3 regions of the Sporolactobacillus sp. KGMB 08714 genome follow, and region 3 is predicted to be linked to each of the others. Evidence: riboswitches for the same ligand, from Rfam matches in the RefSeq annotation. Region 3 holds a riboswitch; each other region holds the start of a gene.
What was found. A riboswitch is a leader RNA that binds a small molecule or an ion and turns the genes downstream of it on or off. The one in region 3 is predicted to bind lysine.
Positions count from the first base shown of each region.

Region 1: it holds a riboswitch for lysine, as region 3 does, so the genes downstream of both, Q6A92_RS11175 (amino acid permease) here and lysA (diaminopimelate decarboxylase) in region 3, are expected to answer to the same signal.
Region 2: it holds a riboswitch for lysine, as region 3 does, so the genes downstream of both, Q6A92_RS17775 (aspartate kinase) here and lysA (diaminopimelate decarboxylase) in region 3, are expected to answer to the same signal.

Region 1 covers NZ_JAUUBW010000023.1:76,426-86,821, reverse strand. The annotation lists gene Q6A92_RS11180 (hypothetical protein) at 366-674, opposite strand; gene Q6A92_RS11175 (amino acid permease) at 989-2,476, opposite strand; lysine riboswitch at 2,801-2,981, opposite strand; gene recQ (DNA helicase RecQ) at 3,065-4,870, opposite strand; gene Q6A92_RS11165 (Hsp20/alpha crystallin family protein) at 5,252-5,716, shown strand; gene Q6A92_RS11160 (aminotransferase A) at 6,503-7,672, opposite strand; gene Q6A92_RS11155 (branched-chain amino acid aminotransferase) at 8,164-9,258, opposite strand.
Region 2 covers NZ_JAUUBW010000056.1:82,429-92,824, reverse strand. The annotation lists gene Q6A92_RS17790 (endonuclease MutS2) at 77-2,434, shown strand; gene trxA (thioredoxin) at 2,543-2,860, shown strand; gene uvrC (excinuclease ABC subunit UvrC) at 3,065-4,846, shown strand; lysine riboswitch at 4,907-5,083, shown strand; gene Q6A92_RS17775 (aspartate kinase) at 5,263-6,495, shown strand; gene Q6A92_RS17770 (YslB family protein) at 6,582-7,106, opposite strand; gene Q6A92_RS17765 (succinate dehydrogenase cytochrome b558 subunit) at 7,302-7,910, shown strand; gene sdhA (succinate dehydrogenase flavoprotein subunit) at 7,947-9,698, shown strand; gene sdhB (succinate dehydrogenase iron-sulfur subunit) at 9,711-10,396, shown strand, end outside.
Region 3 covers NZ_JAUUBW010000022.1:46,553-56,948, forward strand. The annotation lists gene Q6A92_RS10795 (D-alanyl-D-alanine carboxypeptidase family protein) at 1-470, opposite strand, end outside; gene scpB (SMC-Scp complex subunit ScpB) at 685-1,281, opposite strand; gene Q6A92_RS10805 (segregation/condensation protein A) at 1,250-2,038, opposite strand; gene Q6A92_RS10810 (GNAT family N-acetyltransferase) at 2,271-2,645, opposite strand; gene lysA (diaminopimelate decarboxylase) at 2,793-4,121, opposite strand; lysine riboswitch at 4,256-4,425, opposite strand; gene Q6A92_RS10820 (spore germination protein) at 4,488-5,978, opposite strand; gene spoVAE (stage V sporulation protein AE) at 6,007-6,357, opposite strand; gene spoVAD (stage V sporulation protein AD) at 6,354-7,373, opposite strand; gene spoVAC (stage V sporulation protein AC) at 7,390-7,839, opposite strand; gene sigF (RNA polymerase sporulation sigma factor SigF) at 8,000-8,758, opposite strand; gene spoIIAB (anti-sigma F factor) at 8,771-9,211, opposite strand; gene spoIIAA (anti-sigma F factor antagonist) at 9,212-9,562, opposite strand; gene Q6A92_RS10855 (D-alanyl-D-alanine carboxypeptidase family protein) at 9,766-10,396, opposite strand, start outside.

The DNA.
Region 1 (10,396 bases), on a different contig from region 3:
GAGCGGACCGCCGCAATACCCGGTGCCGAAGTCGGGTGCACCCGCTGAGGACGATAAAATCGAACGGCGCATCGTCAGCTGTTTATTATAAATTTATATAGTCCCATCCAGGTCGGCAAACAGCATCCCAAAGTGCCAAGCGGCCGTTCAGGATGATCTCCGTTGCTGTTGAAAGGAGGAAATGCTTGGTGATATATATCTTATAATTTCAATTATTCGCACTTATTAATTCTTTAGCTGTCACAGTCGACTTTCCGCATTTTTCTGACGATGACTGGTGCTATTCTGCAACCTCAATCCGGGTTCTATTTGGATATCAACCGGATTCAGGGTGAGTCCGGCGTCATTTGGGCACGACCGATAAATCAGGTACATTGACCGATAATATTGCCGCGATGACCGATAAAACCGGTATATCGACCGATAAAGCAAGCACGGCGACCGATTAAACCGCTACATTGACCGATAAAGCGAGCACGGCGACCGATAAAATCGCTGCGTTGACCGATAGCACGGGAGCCGATCGTTAAATCCACTGTGCCGACCGATAAACTGGATCCGATGACCGATAAAACCGGTATATCGACCGATAAAGCGAGTACGGCGACCGATAAAATCGCTGCGTTGACCGATAAGCCTGGTGTGTCGACCGATAATCGATGACCCGGATACAACGGCCGACAAACCCTCCTGAAACAGGGCCGTTTAACATTTTGGTGCGAATTTTCGGATTTCGGTATGACTATCGTTGATTTTAGCATTTACCGACGCTTTTCGGCACGATTCATACGAATGTACAATGGACGGAAGAAAAATATCGGGCACTTCCGCAATTTAGCACCCGGCCGCGTGTGATATCGTCCTTCAGAAAGAGCATATCGTCCCTCGTTGCTGTCCGGAAGAATACAGATCCCTTCCAGAAGAGCGGATGACGCATTCACGCTGCGATCGGCGCTTCCATAAGTCGGCCGTATTTCGTCCCATCCGTTTATTCGGCATAGTGTTTCTGCGAGATATCGCACTTTTCAAGGGGAATCAATTTCGCCTTCATCTTCCATTTGGCAATCAGCCAGACGGCCAGAAAGACGGGAATGCCGACGTAGGAAGCAATCAGGTTGCCCCAGTCGATCCTTCCGCCCGAAAAGGCGTTCATGCTTTGACCGATGACGACGATCATGCAGACGGCAAAGGCAAACAGGGGGCCGAATGGAAACCACTTCGCACGATAAGGCAGATTTTCAAGTTTTCCTCCCTGAGCGGAATAGGCCCGGCGAAAGCGCCAATGACTGACGGCAATGCCGAGCCAGGCAATGAATCCGCACATGCCCGAAGCACTGAGCAGCCAGTTATAGACGATACCGTCGCCAAAACCCGATGCCAGAAAAGCGAGAAAGCCGAATGCCGCCGTTATGATCAGCGACCAGAGCGGAATACCGTTTTTCGTGACAAAGCCGAGAAGCCTGGGTGCCTTGCCCTTTCTTGCAAGCGCATAAAGAATCCGCGTCGAAGCATACAGCCCGGAGTTGCCGGCCGAAAGCACCGCAGTTAAAATCACGGCATTCATGACAGAAGCCGCGACCGCAAGACCGGCCTTCTGAAACACCAGTGTAAACGGACTGACCATGATCGTGTCAGTAATCGACAAATTGTGATTGGTGTAAGGTATGATCATGCCGATGATAAAAATAGCCAGGATGTAGAACAGCAGGATCCGCCAAAATATTGTTTTCATGGCCTTCGGTACATTTTTCTCCGGATGCGTGCTTTCGCCGGCGCTGACGCCAAGCAGCTCCGTGCCCTGGAATGAATAGCCGGCCGCCAGAAAAACGCCGAACGTCGCCAGAAAGCCTCCGTGGAAGGGGGCGTCGCCGATCGTAAAATTTCGGAAACCGGGCACGCCGCCGCCGATAATCCCGACAATCATCAGAAGGCCGAGAACGATAAAGATAATGACCGTCGCAATTTTAATAAAAGCAAACCAATATTCCGATTCGCCGTACCCTTTTACAGACAGGGCATTCAGTAAAAAAATAATCAGCAAAAACAGGCCGCTCCAGAGTATCGACGGGCTGTCCGGGAACCAGAATTTCATGATCAGCGTTGCCGCGGACAGTTCGCTGGCGATGGTGATGGCCCAGTTATACCAGTAGTTCCAGCCGAGCGCAAAGCCGAATGACGGGTCAACGAATCGCGCTGCATAGGTGCTGAACGAACCGCTCGTCGGCATAAAGGCGGCGAGTTCGCCGAGGCTTGTCATCAGAAAATAGACCATGATGCCGATGATGCCGTAAGCAAGCAGGGCCCCGCCCGGTCCCGCCTGATAGATCGAGTTCCCGCTTGCCAGAAACAGCCCCGTGCCAATCGCTCCGCCGAGCGCAATCATCGTCAGATGGCGTGATTTCAGACCGCGCTTTAATGTTCTGGGCTTTTTTGTCGCTTCTTCATACTGCATGCTTCTTCCAATCTTCTGCTGCATCTTTCTTTTTCTCCCCTTTTTCTGTTCGTTCTCTCGGGAGACAGATGAAGAAAATAAAAACCGCCGGAAGCGCATCGTGCTTACGACGGACGAAATGTATCATACATGGGAGGATCGTTAAAAAAGGCGGAACATACCGGCGGCGCCTGTCCGACTCGCGTCATTCACGGACCCGCGCGGATACGGCTGCCGATCCCGGAAAGAATTTCTCACAACCTTACCGGTATCTATGCGATACTTTTTCAACTGACACTCAAAACGTGTGACTTTCCGAGCGGCGGCATGTTTCCATACAGCCTTCTCTTACTCTCTCCATCCATGTCTTCCGTCGATAGCACATCACATGTGTTTTCATGTGACAGTCCCGCCCCTCTTCGGATGCGGGCCCAGCACGCCCGTTAAGGCAACGGGCGCACTTCGGCGATGTTTCCTTTCACGCACAGTCAAGCGGCTTCCTTATGCCTTCCATACGCTAGTCTTAAACACCGCAACCTCTACCTCCTCTGGTCCATGCGAGGAGATCGGCCTTAAATACCAACAGTCATTGTACCCTTTATAGAACCCTTTTGCAATCGTCAATTCTTGTCTTCATTCGTTCGGAGAAACGGATGCCTTCATGCTGCCCCGCTCCGCTTCATACTGTGCTATCGTTTTCATGAATACGCGTCCGTATTTTTCCAGTTTTTGCTGTCCGACCCCTTTTATCATCAGGAATTCCCGGTCTTCCGCAGGCAGCTTCGCGCTCATTTCGCGGAGCGATTGATCAGAAAAGATAATATAGGGCGGCACGTACTCTTTCTGTGCGAGCTGCTTCCGCACGTTTTTCAACCGTTCAAACAGTTCATTATGAACTTCAAGCTGCACGGCCCGCACCGCACCCTTTTTCAGCACGTGTGTCTCTCCTTTTAGCACCGGCAGCGACCGGGCAGTCAGTGCCAGAGTCGGATAGGCGCCGCCCTGCTGGGCCAAATACTGCTCGGCGGTCAGAAAATCGATAAATTCGCCGATTCGCCGCTGTGTCAAATCTTTCATAATACCGTAAGTCGGCAGGGTATTCAGTTTATATTGAATGATTTTCTGATCGGCCGCCCCGGCAAGCACCTTAGTCACCATCGTTTTCCCGTAACGCTCGCGCAGCCGTTTAACACAGGAAAGCACTTTCTGTGCCGCCGTCGTGACATCCGTTTTTTCGCGGGTATCGAGACAGTTGCCGCAGTGACGGCACGGCTCGGAATTCTGTTCTCCGAAATAGCGGAGAATATAAGCCTGCAGGCAGGACTCCGTGTGGCAGTATCCGACCATCTGTTCAAGCTTATGATATTCCTCATTTTTCAGCGCATCGTCCATTTCCGATTGTTCGATAAAAAATTTCTGAAGCCGGATATCCTGCGGCGAAAAAAGCAGGATGCAGTCGCTTTTTTCACCGTCGCGCCCCGCTCTGCCCGCCTCCTGATAATAAGCCTCAATATTGCGGGGCATATTGTAATGAATCACATAGCGGACATTCGACTTGTTAATACCCATGCCGAAAGCGTTCGTCGCCACCAGCACCGATAAATCGTCATAGAGAAAATGCTCCTGGCCGGCCGCACGTTCTGCCTCGGAGAGACCCGCATGATATTTTCCGGCCGCGAATCCGTCTGTTGTCAGTCTGTCGCAGAGCCGATCCACTTCTTTGCGCGTCGCGGCATAAATAATGCCCGGCTGATCGCGATTCTTTTTTAGATAATCCCGCAAAAAAGCATCCGGATTCTGGCCGCGGATCACTTGAAAATTAAGGTTGTCGCGGGCAAATCCGGTGATGACGACGTGGGTCTGCGGAATATGGAGCAGCCGGCAGATATCGGCCGTAACACGCGGAGTGGCCGTTGCCGTCAGAGCGGCGACGGCAGGCTTGCGCGGGAAGCGGGCAATCATATCCGCAATCAGGCGGTAGCTCGGCCGAAAATCATGGCCCCACTGCGAGATACAATGGGCCTCGTCAACGGCGACAAGCGAGACGTTCATCTTCTCAAGTGCCTGCTGGAAAGCCGGAACCTCCAGACGTTCCGGAGCCACATACACCAGCCTGTAACGGCCGGCGGCTGCCTGGTTCAGCCGCCTTTTGCCGTCGCCGAAAGAAAGCGAGCTGTTAATAAACGTCGCCGCAATCCCTGCATTCTCCAGAGCATCGACTTGATCCTTCATCAGCGAGATCAGCGGGGAAATCACCAGCGTCGTCCCCGGGAGAAGCAGGGACGGTATCTGATAACAGAGCGATTTCCCGCCTCCCGTCGGCATGATGCCGACCGTATCTTTGCCGGACAGCAGAGACGAAATAATCTCACCCTGGCCCTTGCGCAATTCATCATAACCGAAATATTGTTTCAATACTTTGTGGACAGCGTCCTGCATCAATGAAACCACCTTTTTCCGGCCTTTGCATGCCGCGAAAATACTAGTTTCATTTTATCACAGGATCCGCCCAATCCGGCCAAGTTTCGTTTTTCTGCCTGAACGTAAAATGTCCGGCACCGGCCGATTTCAGGCGCCTCTTCTGGCCGTCGACGGGATGCAGCGGCCGCCGCTGCCATTCAGAATCGACCGACTTTGAGCGATTCTATCGATCTTTTCACGATCGGCCGCCGCGCCTGATCGTGAAAAGGCTCAACAAACCGGACCGTTGTTTCCCAAAAATCAGAAGCCCGGCGGAAGCGTCCGCTATCCGTCCGAACCATTCATATAATTTCTCATATGCTGAAGTAGATTGGTTTTATGAAGGGAGAATTGATAATTATGGATCAGAAAGATCATCAGGATCCCCGATTGCCGATAAGACGAAATCTGATGGATGAGATCGATACCTTTTTTCAGCAGGATCCTTTTCGCGGTATTTTAAAATCGATTGACGACTTTTTTGAAAAGCATTCGTTTTTCGCCGGATTCTCCGTCCGCCAATACGAATCCGGGGATGAATGGATTGTCGAAGCCGAACTTCCCGGTGTGAAACAGGAAAACATTCATATTGAACTGTTGGGAGACCGGATCCGGATTGCGATAGAAAACGATGTCTCAATGGAAACGAAGAACGAAGAAAAAAACATCCAGACACACGAAAGACGGTTTGAGCGGGCTGAACGTCTGATCGTCCTTCCGTATACCATTGACCGGTCGCGCACCCGTGCCTCATTTTCAAACGGAATATTGAAAATTCACGGGCCGAAACATCCGAAAGCCATCGACACACTGGCGATCGAGTGAGAAAAGAAGGGCGCCGCATCAGCCGATTTTTCGACGATGAGACGTCCCTTTTTATTCTTTCTATTGCGCACCCTTTGAACAATCAAAGATTGGAGTGCCTGCCTAATCCATGACAGCGTCAGGATAGCCTTTTCTTTTTTCCTCTTGCCATCAGGCCGGCAGACTGTGTCCCAAGGTATCGATAACAAACCGGCCCTTCAGGATGGGCGTTCCATCACTGTTGAAATGTCCGTTAAAATTTCTTTCTTCCGTTCCGATTATTTGCACTTACTAGGCCGTTATGGGTGATTTCCCATGTTGATATTTTGCTGTTTACCAACGATATGCCGGCAGTTACGGGTGATGCTTTGCAACTTACCGGTGCTTTTCCAATGCCTGCGGACAATTTTCGGCATGATTCACATGAATAGACGGCAGACGGAAGAAAAGTGTCGGACATTTTCGGCATTTAACACCCGTCCGCGAATGATATCACCTGTCAGAGAAGCATTATCGCCGTTCACATCGTCTTTCAGAAGACAATACCCGTTCTCCGGAAGAGCACACGATGGCCCGCATCTGCATCTGGAGGGATGTTCAGCCCGACAAAATGTCTCGCGCTGATTCAGCCGGTTCAGTTGAGCCGGCAAAACTGAGTACCCGGCAACACAGAAAAATGGTAAAGTCGCTTTGATCCTGGAATGCCTTATTTTTTCAGCGGTGTCATTTCCGGCGCTCTGCCTCATTTAATCAAAGTCCGACATAAACAGCGATGCGGGTACAGCCGGTTATTTCTTTTTCTCCCTATCAGCTTAATGATCCGTTCAGGCCGCCGACAAACCTTTCAAGCCGGTCGAGCCCTTCCTTGAGGACTTCCGGTGAATAGGCGTAGGACAGGCGCAGATAGCCTTCGCCGTATGAAGAAAAGGCACTGCCGGGCACTGCCGCCAGCCGCTCCTTTTCAAGCAGATGCAGCGCGAAATCTTCAGACGTCATGCTGAATTTTTTAATCGACGGGAACACATAAAATGCACCCGACGGACGGACCGCCTCGATGCCCATCTTTTCAAGCCGGCCGAGCACGTAATCGAGCCGCTGCCTATAAGCTTTTCTCATCGGCGCCGCGTCGTCCTTCCCAGCAGTCAGCGCTTCGATCGCCGCATACTGGGTAATGCTGGTGATGCAGGAAATTCCGTATTGATGGACCTTAATCAGCTGTTCGGCAATCGGCCGGTCGGCAAGCACATAGCCCATCCGCCAGCCCGTCATCGCGTGCGATTTCGACAGTCCGTTGATTACGAGAGCCGCCTTTTTCATTCCCGGAAAAGAAGCAATGGAAACGTGCTTCCGTCCGTACGTAAGTTCGCTGTAAATTTCATCGGAGACAACAAAAATGTCCCGATCCCGAAGCAGATCGGCAATGGCGGCCAGTTCATCGGCGGACAGCACGCAGCCTGTCGGATTGGAAGGATACGGCAGAATAACCGCCTTCGTCCGTTCGTTCAGCCGGCCGGCAATCTGATCCGCCGTCATCTTAAAGCCGGTTCCGGTCGTATCAATATAGACGGGAACGCCGCCGGCGAGCCTGATCGGCGCCGCGTAACCCGGATAGGCCGGTCCGGGCAGAATGACTTCGTCCCCTTGCTCGAGAATGGTTCGGAAGGAGAGATCGAGCGCCTCACTGGCACCGACCGTAGTGATGATTTCCGTTTCCGGGTCGTAGTAAAGATTGTATTTTTCAGCGACATATCCGGAAACGGCCTGCCGCAGCCCGAGAAGTCCGGCATTCGCTGTATAGACCGTGTGATTATGATCAATCGCCGCCTTCCCGGCCTCTTTAATATGCTCCGGCGTCGGAAAATCAGGCTGACCGATCGTCAGTGAAACCGCCCCCGGATAGTCTTTGACTTTATTAAAAAAACGACGGATGCCGCTGATCTGAATCGAGCGGACACGTCCGTTCACTCTGCTTTCCATATTTCTCATCCCTTCGGAGCGTCGATACCGCCCTGCCGTTCACCGGCCAAAAGCCCTTTTATAGTTCCGGCTATTCACACATATTGATTTCAGGTCGTTGACTGTTGATTCTTTACGTTTTGCTGTTGATTTTGCACACTTGCTTCCGAAATTCTGAAGTCTACCAATGATAAACGGCTATTTACCCGTGATATACCGGCGTTGGCCGATGATTTTCGGCACGATTCATATAAATATGCAGCAGGCGGAAGAAAAGCAGCCGGTATTTCCGGAATGACCACCCGTCTGCCCCTCATACGCCCTCCAGAGGAGTATTCCGCCACGGGCACTGGCAGACTGCCCTCTTTATTCCACTGTGTACCAATAGATGATAGCTTCTTTCACGCCACGGCCGCGGTACATGCCGAGGAGACCTCTATTTAGATTATTATTCGCATGAAATGAAGAAAGCCTCTGCATGCCGCGCGCAAAGGCTTTGTTTTTCAGGCTCATCAGTCAGTCATCGCTGCTTCTTCAACAGTGACTTCCCGTGTCCAGCCAAGCTCATCCTTCAGACGGCCCGACTGAATTCCGGTCAGCGTCTCGTAAAGCTTCTTGGCGAGTGGGCCGATCTCACCCTTTCCAATCTTGATGAGACGATCCTCCCATTTCAGGAAGCCGACCGGAGAGATCACGGCTGCCGTTCCTGTCCCGAAGACTTCTTCGAGCTTCTGCTTTTCCGCCTTTTTAAACAGCTTTTTAACCGAAATTCTCTTCTCTTTGACGGGAACATCCCAATACCGCAGCAGCCGAATGACTGAGTCGCGCGTCACACCCGGAAGGATACTCCCGTTCAGGGCAGGCGTCCAGACTTCGCCCTCAACTTTAAAGAAAATATTCATGCTGCCGACTTCCTCAACATATTTGTGTTCCACGCCGTCAAGCCACAGTACCTGATCGAAGCCGAGCTCTCCGGCTTTCGACTGTGCCTTCAGGCTTGCCGCGTAGTTTCCGCTCGTTTTGGCAAACCCGACTCCGCCTCTCACCGCTCGTACATATTCATCTTCCACATAAATCCTGACAGGGCTAACCGCATCGCCGAAATAGGAAGCGACCGGCGACAGGATAACAAATAACTTATACGATTCGGCGGGATGAACGCCGAGAAACGGTTCGGTCCCGATGATAAACGGACGGATATAAAGGGACTGTCCGGGTTTTGAAGGAATCCAGTCCCTTTCGACGGCGACAAGTTTCATGATCGCCTCAATCACGAATACCTCATCGATTGCCGGAATATTCAGGCGGGCGCACGATTGGTTCATCCGTTTCATATTCATTTCCGGCCGGAAAAGCAGAATGCGCCCGTCTTCGGCCCGATAGGCCTTCATCCCTTCGAAAACTTCCTGACCGTAATGAAAGATTGTTGCGGCGGGTTCAAGCGCAATCGGGCCATAAGGAACAATCCGGGCATCGTGCCATCCTTCGGCCGCAGTATAGTCCATCTCAAACATGTAATCTGTAAAATGCTTTCCGAAACCGAGATTTTCCGGATCCGGCTTAACCTTCAGCCGATCCGCTTTCTGAAACGCAATCTGCTGCCCCATGATTCTTTTTCCTCCCTGATAAATCTTTTTAGTTAATTATATCAATATGGAGGAAAAATCGCTATATCGCGTCGTGAGCTGCCGCTTTCCTCCGAGTGGTCGCCCAGACCCGGAAAAGGCCTGCTGCGCGGACCCGTCCCATGATCCGAAATACACAGGCGGGCGCTTCTTTCAGGCCCTGTCAAAAAGGTTTGTTTTTTCCAGATTCTGAATAAATGATTCCGTCCACTGGGAGCAGGCTGCCGTTCTTCGTGCATGTACGTCGGACGGTATACATTTAAAATAAATTAATATGAGTCTCTCTTTAGCTTATTGTCCTGCTGTGCCATTAAATGATGATCGGCTTTTCCTGAGGCCATCTTTTGAAAGACAGATGGCGTTTTCACAGTCGATAAACTTCTGTCACGGCTGATGATAGATCGGGGTACCTGCTGAAAATCGATTAAGCACCGTCGACGACCGAAAAACAGCTACTAACGGTCGATCATGGACTGAAATCCGATCCATACAACCGGGCCGCTGGGCAGTATCGGTCCGAAAATCTTTGCCCTGAAGAATTTGCTAATCGACCTGAAACAGCGAGCTATCGCTCTAAAATGATCTCGATTCGCCCTGTTCCGGCAAAGTATCGCCCCGGCAAGAGTTTATCGCCCCGAAAAAAGAATGAATCGACCTGAAGCAGCGAGCTATCGCTCTAAAATGATCTCGATTCTCCCTGTTCCGGCAAAGTATCGCCCCGAAAAAAGAATGAATCGCCCTAAAGCAGCGAGCTATCGCTCTAAAATGATCTCGATTCGCCCTGTTCCGGCAAAGTATCACCCCGAAAAAAGAATGAATCGCCCTAAAACAGCGAGCTATCGCCCTAAAATAATCTCGATTCGCCCTGTTCCGGCAAAGTATCGCCCCAGCAAGAGTTTATCACCCCGAAAAAAGAATGAATCGACCTGAAGCAGCGAGCTATCGCTCTAAAATGATCTCGATTCGCCCTGTTCCGGCAAAGTATCGCCCCGGCAAGAGTTTGACGACTGAACTCCCTGCAACAATTGATTAAATCAATCAGGTACATTCCGATTATCCGCACTAATTGATTCCAGTCCGTTTATTGTTGATACGCCGGCATTTTCCTGGCGGTCTTCGC
Region 2 (10,396 bases), on a different contig from region 3:
CTGCTTCGAAGTTTCAATTGCTTCTTATTTTAATACAATGTGATTTTTTAATTTTCTCCAAAAGGAGATGCGGCAAGTGAATGAACATGCACTTAAAGCATTGGAATATGAAAAAATAAAGCAAAAACTGATCCATTTTACCGCGTCTTCGCTTGGCAAAAGCCTGATTGAACAGCTGGCTCCGTCCGGAGATCTGCGCGAAGTCGGGGAGCGCCAGGAGGAGACGGATGAAGGGGCTGCGGTGCTGCGTCTGAAAGGATCGGTTCCGTTCGGAGGGATCACCGATATCAGGCCGGGTCTGAAACGGTCAAAGATAGGAAGTATGCTTACGGCAAGGGAGCTGCTCGATATTGCCGATACGATCCGCGGCGCACGCCTGATGAAAAATTTTATCCTTGATCTGGCCGAAACCGGGCAGGTCGAACTGCCGATACTGACCGGGCTGGTCCGGGAAATGGAGCCGGCGGGCGGCCTGGAACGGCAAATACGCGCCGCGATTGACGACCAGGGGGGCGTCATGGATTCAGCGAGCTCCGCGCTCCGCCGTATCCGCGCTCAGATCCGGACGGCCGACAGCCGCGTCAAACAGAAACTGGAAAACATCGTCCATTCAAGCGGTACGTCGAAGATGCTGTCGGATCCGATTATCACGATCCGCAATGATCGCCACGTCATCCCGGTCAAGCAGGAATACCGTGGTGCTTTCGGAGGCATCGTCCATGACCAGTCGGCCTCGGGAGCGACACTTTTCATTGAACCTCAGGCCATTGTCGACCTGAATAATCAGCTGAGCGAAGCAAGGGCAAAAGAACGGCATGAAGTGGAACGGATTCTGCGCGTCCTGACCGGAGAGACGGCAAAATCGGCGGACAGTCTGCTGGACCAGGTTGCCGGTCTCGCCCGTCTGGACTTCATTTTTGCGAAGGCTGATTACGGACACGCAATCAAAGGTTCGCGGCCGACGCTTAACGATCGCGGAATCATTAAAATGAAAAAGGCGCGCCATCCGCTCATCGATCCGGAACGTGTGGTGCCGATCGATGTCATTTTCGATGAATCAACGCACGCCTTGATCATTACCGGGCCGAATACAGGGGGCAAGACCGTCTCATTGAAAACGATCGGACTGGTGACGCTGATGGCCCAGTCCGGACTTCAGATACCTGCGGAAGACGGCTCGGAAATCTGCGTTTTCAAGAAGGTCTTTGCCGATATCGGCGATGAACAGTCCATTGAACAAAGCCTTAGCACGTTCTCTTCCCATATGACCAACATTGTCGCTATTATAAAAGAAGTCGATTTCGGCAGCCTCGTTCTATTCGATGAACTGGGTGCGGGAACCGATCCCCAGGAAGGGGCGGCGCTGTCGATTGCCATTCTGGATGCGGTTTATGCGCGAGGCGCGACCATTGTCTGCACGACCCATTACAGCGAGCTGAAAGCGTATGCTTACGAAAGAGCAGGTGTGATGAATGCCAGTGTCGAATTCGATGTGGAGACACTGAGTCCGACTTACCGGCTGCTGCTCGGCGTTCCCGGACGGAGCAACGCTTTTGAAATTTCGAAAAAACTGGGCCTGCCGGCCGACATTATCGATGCCGCCAAACTGCAGATCAGCCGCGAAACGAATCAAGTTGATAAAATGATCGCCTCGCTGGAAAAGAACCGGAAAGCGGCGGAACGGGAAGAAGAAACGGCGCGCCACCTCAAGCTTGAGGCCGAGGAAAAAGAGGCGTCTCTTGCAGAAAAGCTGAACGAACTGGAAAATAAGAAAGAACTGATTCTGAAACAGGCGAAGAAAAAAGCGGAGCATTCGCTGCAGGAAGCGCGGCTTGAGGCCGAGGCCATCATCGATGAGCTGCGTCATTATCAAAAACAGGGGCAGGTCAAAGAACATCAGCTGATTAATGCCAAGACGAGGCTGTCCCATGCTCTGGATGCCCTGGATCAGCCGGATCGCAAATCTTCTCCCGTTCCCGTGAAAAAGGCGGCAGCCGGTTTTAAACCGGGCGACCGTGTGAAGATCGTCAGCTACGGCCAGGACGGTTACATCGTAGAAAAAATCAACGATCACGAATATCTCGTTCAGGTAGGAATCCTGAAGATGAATGTAGCCGGAACGGATCTTAAGAGCGTGAGGGAAGAGAAAAAAGTGCGTCCCGTGGTCAATGTCCGTACGTCGGGACGGACGGTGAAGCCGGAACTGGATCTGCGCGGCGAGCGCTACGAGGATGCCATGCTTAAAGTCGAGAAATACCTTGATGAAGCCATGCTCGCCGGATATCCCCGCGTTTCGATCATTCACGGAAAAGGGACGGGAGCACTTCGAAAGGGTGTGACGAAGCTGATCGAGAAACATCCGAGGGTTAAAGATTCGCGTCTCGGCAGCCAGGGGGAAGGCGGCAGCGGAGTCACGGTCGTCGAGTTTAAGTAAATGCGGCGGGAAAAATCATCGCGTGAGCTGAATAATGGAATCTCGCCGATGGAGATGCTATACTTTGTCACATAAGAAGTAAGAATGATACAAGGAGGTCATGATTCCATGGCTATCAATCAGGTAAATGACGCAAATTTTGCGGATGAAACATCGAAAGGACTTGTGCTGGCCGATTTTTGGGCGACGTGGTGCGGCCCGTGCAAAATGATGGCTCCGGTTCTTGAAGAAGTCGATTCCGAATTATCGGATAAACTGAAAATCGTCAAGCTTGACGTTGATGAAAATCAGGCGACTGCAAGCAAATTCGGCGTGATGAGCATTCCGACGATGTTTCTCTTTAAAGACGGCGAAATTGCCGATAAGGTTGTCGGCTTTACACCGAAGGAAGCTCTCGTTGACCGTATCAAGCAGCACATCGGCTGATTACTACTGTAAAACGGATCGGGAAGCATCCGCAAGAACCGGAGCAGAAACGCGCAAAGCGTTTTTGACTCCGGTTTTCTGTTTCTCCGCAGTTCCGTGAGAGATGGTTGAATCTTTTGCCCATCTCAGTGATAATAAAAAGATGCAGGTTTTCTATTTTATTCGATACTCTGCTTCACAGTTTTTGTAAAGGATGAAGGAAACATGGCCAGCCGAAAAATTAAAGAGAAACTCAGCCTGCTGCCGAAACAGCCGGGCTGTTACCAAATGAAAAATATGCAGGGGGAAATTATCTACGTCGGAAAAGCCAAAAATCTGTTCAATCGCGTTCACTCCTATTTCAGCGGGTCGCACGATGCCAAGACGCAGCGCCTTGTTGCCGATATTGCCGATTTTGAGTATATCGTCGTATCCTCGGAAATCGAATCCCTGCTGCTCGAAATCAATCTGATTAAGAAATATGAGCCTAAATACAATATCATGCTTAAGGATGATAAAAGTTATCCTTATATCAAACTGACTTCAGAGACGTATCCCCGCCTGATCATTACGCGAAAAGTCAATCGGAAAAGCGGTAAATATTTCGGCCCTTATCCGAATGTCACGGCGGCAAATGAAACCAAGCGGCTGCTTGACCGTCTCTATCCGCTTCGGAAATGCCGGACCCTGCCGAATCGCGTCTGTCTGTATTACCATATCGGTCAGTGCCTTGCGCCATGCGTCAATGATATACCGAAGGAAACGTTTCAGAAAATGACCGAAGAAATCACCCATTTTCTGAACGGCGGCTATCAGGAAGTAAAACTCAGGCTGAAACAGGAAATGATCGACGCGTCAAACCGGCTGAATTTTGAAAAAGCCAAAGAGCTGCGCGATCAGATCCGCAGCATCGAGACTTTGATGGAAGAGCAGAAAGTGATTCTTAACGATCTTGATGACCGGGATATATTCGGCTATGCCTACGACAAAGGATGGATGTGTGTTCAGGTCTTCTTTATGCGCCAGGGAAAATTAATCGAGCGCGATGCGTCGATGTTTCCCTTTTATCAGGAACCGGAAGAGGATTTTCTGACTTTTATCGGCCAATTTTATTCCCGCCGGAATCATATCAAACCCAAAGAAGTGCTGATCCCTAATCAGGTTGACCGGCAGCTTGCCGGACAGATGTTGAAAACCGCCGTCCTTCAGCCGCAGCGCGGGCGGAAAAAAGAGCTTGTGCAGATGGCGGTTAAAAATGCGCAGATTGCTCTTAAAGAAAAATTCGCTTTAATTGAACGCGACGAAAAACGAACGGTCGGCGCCGTCGAACAGCTCGGAAAAGCACTGGACATGCCGGCACCGCACCGGATCGAGACGTTTGACAACTCAAATATTCAGGGAACGGATCCCGTTTCGGCCATGGTTGTTTTTGAGGACGGCCGCCCGAAAAAAAACGATTATCGTAAATACCGCATTAAGACGGTCGAAGGTCCGGATGATTACGCGACAATGAAAGAGGTCGTCCGCCGCCGCTATACGAGGCTGCTTAAAGAGGCTGCTGTTCTGCCGGATCTGATTCTGATCGACGGCGGCAAAGGACAGCTTGCCGCAGCCATTGATGTTCTGGAAAATGAATTCGGCCTTTATATTCCTGTCTGCGGCCTTGTCAAGGATGATAAGCACCGGACTTCGCAGCTGGTCGCGGGCGAGCAGTCGCTGCCTGTTCCTCTTGCCAGAAACAGTCAGGCTTTTTATCTGCTGCAGCGCATTCAGGATGAAGTGCACCGCTTTGCTATTACATTCCACAGGCAGGTCAGGAACAAAGCGATGATCCATTCCGTACTGGACGATATCCCGGGAATCGGCAAACAGCGGAAGCAAGCACTGCTGCGGAAATTCGGCTCTGTAAAGAAAATTCGCGAGGCAAGCAGCGAGAATTTAATGGAAGCCGGCCTGCCGCATAAAATAGCGGAGAACGTTAAAAAATATTTGAGCGATCCTTCTTAAAAGGTGTTGTTTCAAAACATGAATTTTGTTATAATTTCCGTAACTTAATTTTTTCAAATATCTAGTGATAGAGGAGCGGTCTTCATGACTAAACCGCGCGAGAAGGGTGAACTTCACCGACCGCGGCGGAAAGGGGAGCCTGCCGAAGCCGGAAGCGGTTCATCACGCAGCCGGCTGGATCTGCGCTGAATAAGCGCAGAGCTGTCACACTCATGGGTGTGGAGAACTATCTCAGCATGTTGGAAAACGTTCGATTGTTCAGCAGCGGGGATTCTCGCTGTTCTTTTTATCAGCGAAGATGTTCGAAATTTAAGGAAGTACGTGCTCTTTCAAGGGTCCCGCTGTTTCTGTATAGAGGGCGAGAGAGGGGCGGCGGCAGATCTTATGCCGGCCAATAACTAAAGGAGCGAGGAAGAGTGGCTTTAACAGTGATGAAGTTTGGTGGAACATCGGTAGCGACGGTGGAGCGGCTTCAGAAGGTCGCGGACAGGATCATCGACAGGAAGAAGGCCGGCAGTCAGCTGATTGTCGTCGTTTCTGCGATGGGCAAGACAACGGACGAACTGGTGTCGATGGCTGGTGAGATCTCGGACAGGCCGTCAAAACGGGAGATGGACGTCCTCCTGTCGACGGGTGAACAGGTGACGATCGCTCTCCTGGCGATGGTACTGATTGAACGCGGCTGCCCGGCGATTTCTTTTACGGGCTGGCAGGCAGGGATCAGGACAGAGGACGTTCATGAGTGTGCACGGATCGGGTCCATCGATACATCACAGATCCGCCCGCACTTGAAAGAAGGACGGGTTGTCATCGTCGCCGGCTTCCAGGGGGTTACGGAAAAAGGTGAGATCACGACGCTCGGGCGCGGTGGATCGGACACGTCGGCCGTCGCACTGGCTTCGGCTTTCGGTGCCGAAAAATGTGAAATTTACACGGATGTCACTGGTGTCTTTACAACAGATCCGCGTTATGTCGGCAAGGCCAGGAAGCTGAAAGAAATCAGCTATGATGAGATGCTTGAAATGGCTTACCTTGGTGCGGGTGTTCTCCACCCGAGGGCCGTCGAATATGCGAAGAACAGCCATATCGAACTGGTTGTACGCTCATCTTTTACAGATGAAGAAGGCACGGTCATTAAGGAGGAAGTAGCAATGGAGAAGTCAAAGGCCGTCAGAGGACTTGCATTTGAGAAAAACGTAACGAAAGTGACATTGCTTGGCCTTCCGAACAGTGTCGACGCAGTATCGCGGGTGTTTGATGCGCTCGCCAAGCGGCACATCAATATTGATGTGATCGTTCAGAATGTACTTAACGAGGAAAAAACAAGCCTTTCGTTTACAATTGATCGCGATGTACTGAACGAAACGGTTGAAGTGCTGCGCGCTCAGGTGAAAGAACTGGCCTTTCACCAGCTGGTTTTTGAATCCGAACTGGCCAAAGTATCAATTATCGGCTCCGGCATGGCCTCAAATCCCGGGGTGGCTGCCCGGATGTTTCATGCACTGGCTGCCGAAAATATCAAAATCAAGATGATCAGCACTTCTGAAATTAAGGTTTCGACAATCATCGATGAAGACAAGCTTCTGGAAGCACTGGATACGCTTCATGAAACTTTTCACCTTGCGGAGCAGGAATCGATCCGTTTTTGATTCAATTCTGCGCACAGGCCGTAAAAAAAAAGTCCCCGGAGACAATCATAAATCCCGGCGGGCTTCTTTTATTTTTTAAATGCTATTTAAAATGAGCCGAGCGTATCGTTTTTCATTTTTTTTCGGGCAGTCCGCGTCGCCGGCTCTGTGTTTCTGTCAATCGGATCTTTCGCGTCCCATTTAACTGTAAATAAGGCTTTCTTTTCACGGCCTTTCCGTATATCCGTATAGCTCTCCGCCATAAATCCGAGAATCCGCTGCATTTGCTCGGCAATGAAACCGGCCTCCAGAGCAAAAGAAACGGATTCGGGATGATCCTTAATTCTTGATTCAATGAGGGCTGAACGGCAATCAAAAGTAATTTTGCTTTTCCCCTTTTCGAGCATCGTTAATGTTCCCCATCCGGCCTGTGTGAAAAAATCCGCCAGCTGCTCCTCGTTATCCAACGGGTAGTGCCTTGCGATCTTTCGCCCGGACCAATAAAGAATCGATGCGGTTTCTTCCCCGAGCAGTTCGGGTATCAATTCGTTTCTGATCAACTCATAACCGAAAGCCGGAACGCTGGCATCGCCAAAGTGCTCGGGCTGCGGATAGATGTCGCCTCGTGTCATTTCTTCATCTCCTCTCCGACTATTATATCTTTTTTTCCTTCAAATCACTACGGCCATAAAAGACAGCGTTTTCAATTTTTCATTTGACTGTCAAAAAACCGAGGGTTACAATGAATTTGTGACAAAAAAATGTCATTAAAGATTCACAACCGGCCAAATATAAGCGCTAACATTTCTGTCGGAGGGGGAAGCATCATGGCTGAAAATGATTTCGCCTGGCACCGTCTGCATTCTCTGCTGGGGGTTATCCCCGTCGGTCTGTTCCTGATAGTCCACCTGACTGTCAACTTTCAGGCAACCAAGGGATCGGACGCCTTCAATCAAGCGGCGTCTTTTATGGAACATCTTCCATATCTGCTCTTTTTGGAAATCGTTTTAATCTATTTACCGATTTTGTATCACGCAATTTACGGAATTTACATGGCATTTACGGCAAAAAATAATGTCGGAAATTTTGGCTTTTTTAGAAACTGGATGTTTTTGCTGCAGCGGCTGTCCGGTTTGTTTCTGGTTATTTTTCTTGCCTGGCATGTCTGGGAAACAAGAGTTGCCATGGCACTCGGGACGCCATTGAATTATGAAATGATGGCCCATCTTCTCACCAATCCATGGATGATTGCTTTTTATATGATCGGAATCCTGTCAGCTGTTTTTCACTTCTCTAACGGGCTTTGGTCGTTCTGTGTGCACTGGGGCATTCTTGTATCCCCGCACTCGCAAAGAATCGGCACTTATGTGGTCGCCGTCATTTTTGTTCTGCTGGGCTATGTCGGCATCCGGGCCCTATTCGCATTTATCGCTTAAAAAGCAAGTTCAGTAATCTATTAAGGGGTGAGCCTATTGAGTAAAGGAAAAATTATCGTTGTAGGCGGGGGCCTCGGCGGTTTAATGTCCACGGTAAAAGCAGCGGAAGCAGGTGTTGAAGTCGAACTATTTTCAGTAGTTCCGGTTAAGCGGTCGCATTCCGTGTGCGCGCAGGGAGGCATTAACGGTGCCGTCAATACAAAAGGCGAAGGCGATTCAACGTGGCAGCACTTTGACGATACGATTTACGGCGGCGACTTTCTCGCCAATCAGCCGCCGGTCAAGGCGATGTGCGAGGCGGCACCGGGCATCATTCATTTAATGGACCGCATGGGCGTCATGTTCAACCGTACGTCTGAAGGGCTGCTCGATTTTCGGCGCTTCGGCGGGACCGAGTACCACCGGACGGCTTATGCGGGCGCTACGACAGGCCAGCAGCTTCTCTATGCGATGGATGAACAGGTCAGACGGTTTGAAACCGAGGGACTCGTTCATAAACATGAGTATGTCGAATTTCTCTCGGCTGTTCTTGATGAAGATCGGGTGTGCCGGGGAATTGTCGTTCAGAATATGAAATCGATGGAGATCTCGGTGTTCCGAGCGGACGCGGTCATCATGGCGACCGGCGGCCTCGGCATTATCTTCGGCAAGTCAACGAACTCAATGATTAATACCGGATCCGCGGCATCGAGCCTTTATCAGCAGGGCGTCTATTTTGCTAACGGTGAATTTATTCAGATCCATCCGACGGCTATTCCCGGTGAGGACAAGCTGAGGCTGATGAGCGAATCCGCCCGCGGCGAAGGAGGACGGATTTGGACGTATAAAGACGGAAAGCCGTGGTACTTCCTTGAAGAAAAATATCCGCATTACGGAAACCTCGTTCCGCGGGATATTGCAACGCGCGAAATCTTTGATGTTTGTATAAATCAGCACCTGGGGCTTAACGGGGAGAATATGGTTTATCTTGATCTCTCCTTTAAGGACAATCATGAGCTCGATGTCAAACTGGGCGGTATTATTGATATCTATGAGAAATTTGTCGGTGAAGATCCACACAAAGTGCCGATGCGCGTCTTCCCGGCTGTTCACTATTCAATGGGCGGAATGTGGGTCGATTTTAACCAGATGACGAATATCAAGGGCCTGTTCGCCTGCGGCGAATGCGAGTATCAGTATCACGGCGCCAATCGTCTCGGCGCCAATTCACTGCTGTCGGCAATTTACGGCGGCATGGTTGCCGGACCCAATGCTGTCCGTTATGTGGAGAATCTTGATAAACAGAGCGATGATATTTCCTCCAAGCTTTATGATGATGCCCTTAAAAAGGAACAGGAAAAGTTTGAAGGCATCATGGGCCTCGACGGTAAGGAGAACGCTTATGTGCTGCATAAAGAGCTCGGTGAATGGATGACGAAGTATGTGACTGTTGTCCGTGAAAACAAGACGCTGCTCCAGACAGACGAAAAAATTCAGGAATTAATGGAACGCTATAAAAATATCGATATTAATGATACGTCAAAATGGAACAACAGCGGTGCCTCTTTTACCCGCCAGCTTTGGAATATGCTTGAACTCGCCCGCGTCATCACGCTTGGGGCGTATAACCGGAATGAAAGCCGCGGCGCTCATTATAAACCGGAATTTCCCGACAGAAATGATCCGGATTGGCTGAAAACGACTAAGGCAAAATTCAATCCGGCTAAAAACGGCCCCGACTTTGAATACGAAGATGTCGACATTTCGCTGATTAAGCCGCGGAAACGTGACTACACAAAAGCGCATTAAGGGGGAAAGATCATGAGTGAAGTTGAGACAGCAACAAAAACCGTGCGGCTAATCATTAAACGACAGGATGGGCCGGATGCGACCCCTTATGAAGAGGCTTTTGACGTCCCTTACCGGCAGAATATGAATGTGATTTCAGCTTTAATGGCCATCCGGCGCAATCCGGTGAATGCTAAAGGAGAGGAGACCACCGCTCCGCAGTGGGAGATGAACTGCCTGGAAGAAGTTTGCGGCGCATGTTCGATGGTTATCAACGGCAGGCCGCGCCAGGCGTGCACGGCATTGATCGATAAATTGGAAAAACCTGTTCATCTCGCTCCGATGGGCACCTTCCCGATTGTCCGCGATCTGATTGTCGACCGCACCAGAATGTTCGACGCTTTAAAGAGAGTAAAGGCATGGATTCCGATCGACGGAACGTACGATCTCGGTGCCGGGCCGCGCATGGCCGAAAGCAAACGCCAGTGGGCCTATGAATTGGCCAAATGCATGACCTGCGGCGTCTGCCTGGAAGCCTGCCCGAACGTGAACAGTAAATCCAGTTTCATCGGCCCCGCCCCGCTTTCACAGGTCAGACTGTTCGTTACCCATCCGACCGGAGCGATGAACAAAGCAGAACGGCTGCGGACCATTATGGGCAAGGGCGGAATCGAAGGCTGCGGTAACTCGCAGAACTGTGTCGAGGTTTGCCCGAAAGG
Region 3 (10,396 bases):
GAATTCGTAAAATGTGTATGCGTCATCCCGAGCAGCCGGGCTTTCTCATTCATCCTAAAGACAAATCCGGCCTCGCTTTGCCCCACTGCTTCGGCTATGGCTACTGCAGCATCGTTCCCGGAGCGGAGCATCAGACCGTAGACCAGATCCGCCAGCCTGATTTTTTCCCCTGGCTTAAGATAGATTGAGGACCCTTCGGTTTTGACGGCCTGGGGGCTTATCGTCACCATTCGGTTCATTTTGCCCGACTCGATGGCCAGGACGGCGGTCATTACCTTGGTTATACTGGCAATCGGAAGTTCTTCCGTACCGTTTTTCTCATATAAAATACGGCCTGATGAACGATCCATTAATACGGCTGCCTGTGCCGAGACCCCCGGTCCCGCACCGAGGGCCTGTCCGGGAAGAAAAGAAAAACAGATTGCCGTACAAAAGAAAATGCAGGCCGCTTTTTTTAACGTGACCCTCATGACACCCATCCCCTGTCCTGACGTTAATACAAACTTATGCTTGGACAGGCGGATTATGAGTATGAGTGAATCTTTTTCGTCGCGTTTTGAGAAACAGGGAATAGACAGGGGAGCAGGAAAAGAACGGGGCTGACCGCGCACGGCCCGGGCAGCGGGAGATCGATGCAGTCATAAACAAACGATCTCCCGATTTGTTTTCGAAAGGAGCGGAACGTTATAAATCTTTTATTGTTTCTTTATATTTATCGTAGAAAAGATCAAAAGCGTCAAGCTGCTCGTTCGGGTGGATCGTCTCATTCAACAGCGGCGGCAGGTCGTCGATCGTGTGCAGTCCGAAATAATCCAGAAAAACGGATGTGATTCCATAAAGAATCGCCCGTCCCGTTCCCTCGGCCCGACCGACTTCTTTAATCAGGCCCTTTGCCATCAGTGTATGGAGTGCTCTCTCCGACTTGACCCCTCGCACTTCTTCGACGGCTACCCGGGAAATGGGCTGCTTGTAAGCGATGATCGCAACCGTTTCCAGTGCAGCCTGCGAAAGCGGGGCCGTTTGGGGAATGGCCGTGAATTTTTCAGCGTATGCTGCCATAGAAGGCTTCGTCGTCATCCGGTAACCGTCCGGCAGGTCGACGATCATCAGGCCGGAAGCCTTGTTTTCCAGCCTGTCCTTTTTCAGTTTCTCAACCGTGTTTCTGATTTCTTTTTCGGAACAGTCCGGAATGACCCCTTTGATTTGATCCATCGTCAGGCCTTCTTCGCCGGTCAGATAGAGAAGGCCCTCAATAATTGAACACATCTGTTCCTGATTCAAACTGATCAGCTCCTTTTTCAAGCCCGACCACAATATCGGCAAAATTTGTTTCCTGCACACAATAGATTGCATTTTTTTTCATAAGTTCCAATAAGGCCAGAAAGGTAACGATCACGCTGGTCCGATCCGGACGGCGAAAAAAGGAATCGAAACGGATCGGGCGCCCGGCGCGCTTCAGAGCGTTGAGCATTTCGTTCATTTGATGTCCGATCGGAAGCGGCTGCCGGTTAATTTTTGTGTCAAGGGGCTCTTCCAGCCTTTTGCGGATCATCATCCGCTGAACGGCCTTCAGCATATCGTGAATCGTCGCCCGCCCGGATACGGGAATCGGCGCTGCGTCCCGGTTTGTATAACAGCTCAGATCGCTTGGAAGTTTTGAGAAAAGCTGCAGCCGTTCCGTCTCGTTTGTTCTCAGTGCCTCGGCCGCTTCCTTATAACGCCGGTAGTCGATCAGCTGCTGCATGAGCGCCTCACGGCTTTCCTCCGGATCCTCGTAGGATTCGTCCGCTTCTTCATCAGGCAGTGCAGGTTTCGGAAGCAGCATCCGGCTTTTCATAGCAACGAGCGTTGCAGCCATCACCAGATACTCGCTGGCTACATCCAGATTAAGTTTTTGCATCTGATGGATAAAATCCAGATATTGGTCGGTGATTTCCGCAACCGGAATATCGTAAATATCGATTTCCAGTCTCTTGATTAAATGCAGAAGCAAATCAAGAGGCCCCTCGAAAGCATCAATTTTCACTGTGTACTCCAAACTTCATCCCTCTGATTCATGCCTGACGGCAATATCAACGCCTAAGCGTATGTATCCGTGCATCTGCTCCCAGCCAGTGCCGCCGGGTTCGCAGGGCCCGCCGGACATGGCCTGCTTTCTTTTATTCCGGTCCGTCCGTCCGGGGGAGACTTTCCCGCCCTCCGTAAAGTCCTGCCGCATGCAATCTGAGAGAGCAGATGGCTTCCCCCTGCTGAAATGAAAAAAGAAACCCTTACTCCTTGGTTTCTTTTTCTTCTTCACGGAAGCAGTTATCAAAATAAGATTTTATTGCGGCCGACGGCATCACCTGAACATTTTCACCGAGCGCCCCGCCCAGGGCAAGAATAATCGCCTTGCCGATGCCCTGGGCCCGATACGACGGGTTGACGCTGATATGTTCGATTTCCGCCTCATGGTCGTCCTTAAAATGGATACCGATCACACCGATGATGTCGTCCCCGTCTTTCCATAAAAACAACTGCCATTTTTCGTCTTCTTCGTACTTTTTTATCGTCTGCAGAAGCGCCTTTATCTCTTTCTCCGACGGGACAAAAGACAGCAAACCCATTGCTATCTTTTCATAACTCTTTTTGTAACGAATCAGCATTTTTTGACCCCTCATTACCACGAGATAATGAATTTTGCGCACGTGAACCTTCTTCTAAAATAGATCACGCTCTATATTATAACCAAAAGCGGTGAAAAGTGCATCTATAGAATCGGGGAGCCGGTTTCACGCCGCCTGAAGATGGAATCATTGGCGCGACGAGAAGGTTCGCAGCGGTACATCGTTCCGGATCAGATCCTCATAAGTCTCTCTGCGCACGACAATGGATGCCTCTCCGTCTTCTACAAAAACGACCGCCGGATTCGGCAGCCTGTTGTAGTGGCTGGCCATCGAATATCCGTAGGCTCCGGTACAGAAAACAGCCAGAATATCGCCCATTTTGCACGATTCGGGAACAAAAGCATCCTTAATCAGGACGTCGCCGGTTTCACAGCATTTTCCGGCAATCGTTACTTTTTTTTCCGCCGGTTCATCGGCACGGTTCGCACAGATGGCTTCATAATTTGCCTGATACAGAGCCGGACGGATATTATCGGTCATTCCTCCGTCGATGGAGATGAATTCCCGGATACCCGGAATAGTTTTTGACGAACCGAGCGTGTAAAGTGTCGTTCCTGCTTCGCCGACGATCGAGCGGCCCGGCTCAATCCAGACCTCGGGTATACGGAGGGAATGGCGTGCACACTCATCCTCAATCGTGTCGGCAATCACGTCAATGAAGCGGCCGATCGGAAGCGGATGGTCCTTGCTGGTGTACTTGATTCCGAATCCGCCGCCGACATTCAGTACCTTCATGCGAAAATGCATGTGGTGTTCCCACTCGTTCATATGGCTGAAGAGTGCCCGGATGGCTCTGATAAATCCCTCCGTCTCGAAAATCTGTGAACCGATATGACAATGGAGGCCCTTCAGAATAAGATGCTCAGAATGGAGAGCCAGGAAGACGGCCCTTTCGGCCATTCCGTTGTCCAGATTAAATCCGAACTTGGTATCGTCATGCCCGGTCATAATAAATTCATGTGTATGTGCTTCAACCCCCGGTGTGATCCTGAGCAGAATCTCTATTTTCTGTCCTCTTGCGGCACACATCTGCTCAAGCATGCTCAATTCCGAAAAATTATCAACGATGACCGTGCCTATTTTGGCATCCAGGGCCCGGGCCAGCTCATCCGCCGATTTGTTATTGCCGTGAAAGTGGATACGTTCCGGCGGGAATCCCGCTTTCAGAGCGGTATAGAGTTCGCCGCCTGAAACGACATCGAGCGAAAGGCCGAAATCACCCGCGAGCTGAATCATCGCGAGCGTTGAAAAAGCCTTGCTGGCATAGGCAATCTGCCAGTTCAGGGCGCTGTGTCTGGAAAAGGCCTCCTGAAACAGCCTGATTTTCTGTTTTATCAGTGCCGTATCATAAACATAAAGCGGCGTTCCGAACTTTTCCGCAAGCCGTACGGCATCCGATCCGCCGATATAAAGATGACCGTTTTTCCCAATCGTTTGTGTCCCGTGCAAAGAAATCTCCTCCCTCCGTCATGCCGATACACATTCGCCCGATTTCCGTTTCATCGCTTCGTCGATTCAGAGGATGCCCGGGGCGATAGCACAAATAAGACCTGTATAGCGAAGTGTATACAGGCCCTGTCGTATCTGTTCGCCCGAAAAGTGCTCCACCGCTTCATCATTTATCGGCAGTGAGACCGACGGCAGCCCGGCAGCCTGCTCCTGGGAAAAAAGACGTTCCGGCAAGTTGATCTTTCCGGAATGATGTCTGCTTCCCGGGCTCCCATTCCGTACTCATTTGCCTTGCTCCTCATATCTATTGAAAGGATGATCGTGTGTGAAATTTAGTGTCAGTGTACCATGATCGGGAGATAAAGACAAGTTTTAATTCGGTTTGCTTTTCGGCGGCTGCCGATATTTATCAAGCGGACGGACAATACTGGGGCGGAGCACAGATGTCGGCATCGCCCGGCGCATCAGTATATTGTAGAGGCCGGTCGGGTTAAAGGGGATAAACGGCCATAGATAGGGTGTATTCAGATTTTTCACATGCGAAAGATAGATGATGGTTAAAGTGATTACAATCATGAAACCGGGTACATGAAAAAAAGCGACCGTCAGGATCAGCAGGATCCGGATAATTTTATTGGCCAGCTGCAGATCATAGCTCGGCGTCGCGAATCCGCCGACCGCGGAAACGGAAGTATAGAGAATCACTTCCGGTACGAAGACGCCTGCTTCGATGGCAATCTGTCCGATCAGGACGGCGGCAATCAGGCCGAGTGCCGTCGAGAGCGGCGTCGGCACATGGATCGCAGCCATCCGCAAGGTTTCGATACCGACCTCCGCAATCAGGATTTGAACGACCAGCGGAATATGAAAGTCTTTTTTGTCCGGTCCGATGAAACTCAGCTGTGACGGGAGCAAATGATCCTGCACGAGCAAAAGCCAGAGAGGCACGAGAAAAATAGAGCCGAATATAGCAATAAAACGCACCCACCGTTCAAATGCGCCCGATATGGTGACCTGCCGGTATTCTTCGGCATGCTGTATATGATGAAACAATGTGGTCGGCAGAATCATGGCACTGGGAGAAGTGTCCGTAATCATAACGATGTGGCCCTCCAGGATGTGTGCGGCCGCTACATCCGGACGTCCGGTGTAGCGTGCGAGCGGAAACGGATTCCATCCCTGTTTAAGAATAAATTCCTCCACAGCGTTGTCCGCCATCGGAATTCCGTCGATTTTGATAGACTGAAGTTCTTTTTTTATTGTTTTAATCAGGCCCGGGTTGGCCACATCCTTTAAATAGCACAGGCTCACATCGGTTTTCGACCGCAAACCGACCTGGATTAAGTCGCTGCGAAAGCGCGGATCGCGAATCCGGCGGCGGATCAGGCCGGAATTTTCAATAATATTTTCTGTAAATCCGTCTTTTGATCCGCGGACGACTTTCTCGACCTCAGGTTCTTCCGGCTGGCGTCCGGGATAATGGCGCAGATCGATGCTGAAACCGCTCGTCTCGCCGTCAACCAATACGATCATCCGTCCGGTGAGCAGCCGGTCGACCGCGTCATCGATCGTCTGTATCTCCTCGACCTGTTCGTGAACAAGATGCTGCTTAATTTCCTGAAAAACATCGGAAACGTGCTCATTACGGTTGGAGAGGCGCATAAACTCGCGCATCATAACGACTAAAATGCTCGTATCCATCAGACTGTTCGTATAATAAATCTTGCTTTCCCGCCCGAGTATCTTAATGCTGCGCTCGCCCATGTCAAAATTGGCCGGACCGAAATCAAAGATCCGATACATTGTTTGGGAATTTTCGCTGATATCGGCACTGATCGGTGTCTTTTCATCCTGCTTTTGCATAGCCTCTGACTCCCCTTTGACTTTTCGCCTATCCTCTCGGTTTGAAGAAAAGTGCGATAAGAAATCCGAACAAAATAGCCGAAGTGATACCGGAAGAGGTCAGCTTAAAAATTCCGATTGCAATTCCGAGATAACCGTGTTTATGCCCCTCCGACATCGCACCGTGCAGGAGAGAATGGCCGAAACTGGTGATCGGAACCGTCGCCCCGGCCCCGGCAAATTCAATCAGTTTATCGTAGAGACCGAATGCGTCGAGCACCGCACCGAGAACGACAAATGAGACAACAACATGAACGGGTGTGAGCTTGAAAACGTCTAAAAGCAGCTGCCCGATTACGCATATAGCACCACCGATAAGAAAAGCATAGAGAAAAATCATTCTGCTCCCACCTTTGCCGTTTCAAGAACAACCCCGTGGGCAATGCACGGAATGGTATCTTTCTGTTTCGCCGTTGCATTATTGAGAAGCGCTCCCGTAGCCACGACCAAAACCCGCTTCAGGGAGCCTTCGGCCAGTCTTTTGTACAAATAACCGTAGGTCACCACTGCGGAACAGGCGCATCCGCTTCCTCCCGCACCGACAGGCTGGTCCGGGCTGTAGATCATCAGTCCGCAATCCTGATGTACATCCGTAATATCCAGTCCCTTTTCAATCAGCAGTTCCCTCAGGATCGGAACGCCGACACTTGAAAGGTCGCCCGTCACAATCAGATCGTAATCTTCGGGCACCCGGCCTGTGTCCTGAAAATGAGCCCAGATGGTGTCCGCGGCTGCAGGGGCCATGGCCGACCCCAGATTGTTCGGATCCCCGATTCCCCAGTCAATGACTCTGCCGATTGTCGCCTCGCTCACCCGGACTTTACCCGGTTCTTTTGTCACGATTGTCGCACCCGCTCCGGTCACCGTGAACGTTTGGGTTAAATTGGAAGGCCCTCCGTATTCTGTCGGATTTCGGAATTGGCGCTCGGCCGTCGCATTATGACTGCTGACCGCGCAGAGGACATTGTCCGCAAACCCGCTGTCGACCAGCTGTGCCCCGGCCGCCAGCGTTTCCATTGACGTTGAGCAGGCTCCGAACATGCCGAAAAAAGGAACCCGGTTTTCCCGTGCAATAAAATTGGAAGTCACCGTCTGGTCCATAAGATCTCCTGCCAGAAACAAATCCATGTCCCCTTCTATTTTTCCCGCTTTGGCAAGACAGTAAGAGATCGCCCGCCGCATCAAAGTTTTCTCTGCTTCGATCCAATCCTTTTCTCCGCAGTTCAGCGATTCATAGGCTTTGTCAAAATTTCCCGAAAGCGGACCGCGCGACTCGAGCGGTCCGACCGTTGTTCCGGTTGCGGCAAGAAAAATCGGGTGATCAAACCGCCATGTTTGTTTTCTCAGCTTGCTCACTGGCGTTTCCTCCTCTCTAGAAAATCTGCTCAATAAATAGACGGATGATGCCGAGGACGGCTGCAGAAACGACTCCGAAGACGATCACGGCCCCGGCCAGCGAAAATAAATTGGTTGCGATGCCGAGGACGATCCCTTCATTTTTGTGTTCCAGAGCCGCACTGGTTATCGAATTGGCAAATCCGGTAACCGGAACGATTGAACCCGCTCCGGCAAATCGGGCAATTTTATCATAGAAGCCGAATCCGGTCATTAATGCCGAAATAAGAATCAGTGTTGCGGCGGTCGGATCGCCTGCCGATTGTTTTGTAAAATGAAAAAAGTAGATATAGCCGGTCTGGATACACTGGCCGGCGAGACAAATCAGGCCCCCGACGAAAAAGGCTTTCAGGCAGTTCATGAAATACGGAACTCTCGGTTGAAAGGGTTTAATATTCTTGCTGTAATTTTTCGGGTCATTTAGCATCGTGATCAAGCTCCCTTCTGAAATTTTATTATCTGCCGGATGGTGAAAAATATGCAGGCCTCCGATTCACAGTCAGGCGAACCGTTGCCTTTTTTAATCCGGTACCGTTCAAAAAAAATGATCCGGCTCTGCGGAAAGAGCGGATCATTTTTTTTGAAGGCTATTCAGCCATCTGGCTTTTAATTTCTTCCAGTATTTTTTTTTCAAGCCGGGAAACCTGAACCTGGGAAATTCCCAGACGTGAGGCGACTTCGGTCTGTGTCTGGTCTTTATAATAACGAAGATAGACAATCAGCTTTTCCCGTTCATCAAGATGCTCCACAGCTTCCCGGACGACCATCTTATCAAACCATTTGCCGCTTTCCCCATCTGAAATCTGGTCCAGGATTGTGATCGGATCGCCGTCATTTTCAAAGACCGTTTCATGAATGGATGACGGTGCCCGGATCGCCTCCTGAGAAAGCACAATATCTTCAGGAGATAGATCGAGCGCATCGGAGAGCTCGCCGATCGTTGGATTACGTCCGAGCTTCTTCGACAGCTCATCGCGTTTCTTCCTGACTCTGATCCCGGTTTCCTTTAATGAACGGCTGACCTTGACCGCACCGTCGTCCCTGATGAAACGCTGAATTTCCCCGATAATCATCGGTACGGCGTACGTCGAGAATTTGACATCAAAAGAAAGATCGAATTTGTCAACCGACTTCAGCAGCCCGATACAGCCGATCTGAAACAGATCGTCCGGTTCATAGCCCCGGTTGATAAACCGCTGAACGACCGACCAGACGAGTCTCATATTCTTCTTCACCAGCTGATCGCGTGCTTCATGATCTCCTGACTGACTGCGCTTAATCAGTGCCTTGACTTCTCCGTCGTCCAGCAGCGGTTCCTTGGCTCCGATTTTCCGATCAAGCTCCATACACATATCTCCCTACTTGCAGACCGCTCTGTTATGAATCATTTCCTTTGTCATGATCACGGTCGTTCCTTTGCCTTCCTCTGTTTCCACCGTCACATGATCCATGAAATTTTCCATAATCGTAAAGCCCATTCCCGATCGTTCCAGTTCCGGTTTCGTCGTAAAGAGCGGCTGCTTCGCCTGCTCAACATCTTTTATCCCGACTCCGTCATCATGAACGCTTAAACTGACGGTTCCGTCTTCAAGCGAAACCGTGATTCTGACCCGGCCTTTTCCGCTGTTTTCATAGCCGTGAATGATGCAATTTGTAACGGCTTCGGATACAACCGTCTTTATTTCCGTCAGCTCGTCCAAGGTCGGATCAAGCTGAGCTACGAAAGCCGCCACCGCGACACGGGCAAACGATTCATTTTCGCTGACTGCCGAAAAAGAAAGCGACATCTCATTTTTCATTCAGGCCACCCCCAGAGTGTGCAGGGCATATTCTTCATCCGCTTCAAAACGGATGATTTTAAACATTCCGCTCAGCTCAAACAGCCGGCGGACGGACGGCGATATCGAGCAGACAACCATTTCGCCGCCAAGGCCGACAATCTTCTTGTAGCGGCCAAGAATTACACCAAGGCCCGAACTGTCCATAAATGTCAGATTTCCAAGATTCAGCAGAATATGATGAACCATTTCTTCTTCCATCACCGCATTAACTTTTTCCCGCAGTTCATCCGCTGTATGATGATCCAGTTCCCCGGCGAGCCGGATGCAAAGCACGCCGTTTTTCACTTCCAAATCGATTTGCAGACTCAATCTGACTCTCTCCTCTCCCGGTTAAAGCCTTTTTTAAGCGTCGGCTCCTTCGCTGTTTCAGGATAAAGGGGCGGATATGCCGACAGGCCGCAGATATCAACCTGCCGTGAATCCGTCTTGTATGTGTTCTTTTCGCCGCCCTTTTCCTGTGTTCCTGCCTGCCGACAGAACTAGTGCTTAATCAGCAAATCTCGCGTTTTTGCTTAATGGGTCAGGATCGATCCGGCGCTTCGCTTAAAAAGCTGCCACCAGGACGCCCGTTTAATATTTTCATTCACGACCAAAGGCGTCCGCGAAATAACCTGATGATTCTTGCTGATCGTGTAATAGCCGACAACGGTTCCCGCCTTGATTGGTGCCTGAAGCGAGTGCGGTATGTCGACCTTTTTCTGAAGCCCGTTCGCGTCCTCCCCTTTCTTCAGGAGCAGGACGGCAGGATTTCCGGTAACAACGGGGACTTGCCCGCGACTCCCCTTGTTCACTTTAGCTGAAGCGACCGTCGCGTTTTTCCCAAGGATCTGCTTGGTCGTGTAATTGGCAAAAGCTTCGTCCATCAGCGCCGCTACTTCCTTATTTCTTTCTTTTGGAGAAGGGGCGCCCATGACAACGGCAATCACCCTCATACTGCCCCGTTTTGCCGTCGCCGTCAGGCAGTATTTGGCCTCATTCGTAAAACCTGTTTTCAATCCGTCCGCGCCCGGGTAAGTTTTGATCAGTTTATTGGTGTTGACCAGCCAGAACTTCTTATCTGTGTTCTGGCGCAAGTAGTCCTCATATTTGGAGGTATAGTTAAAAACCTGATCATATCGGGCAAGTTCGCGGGCCATGACGGCC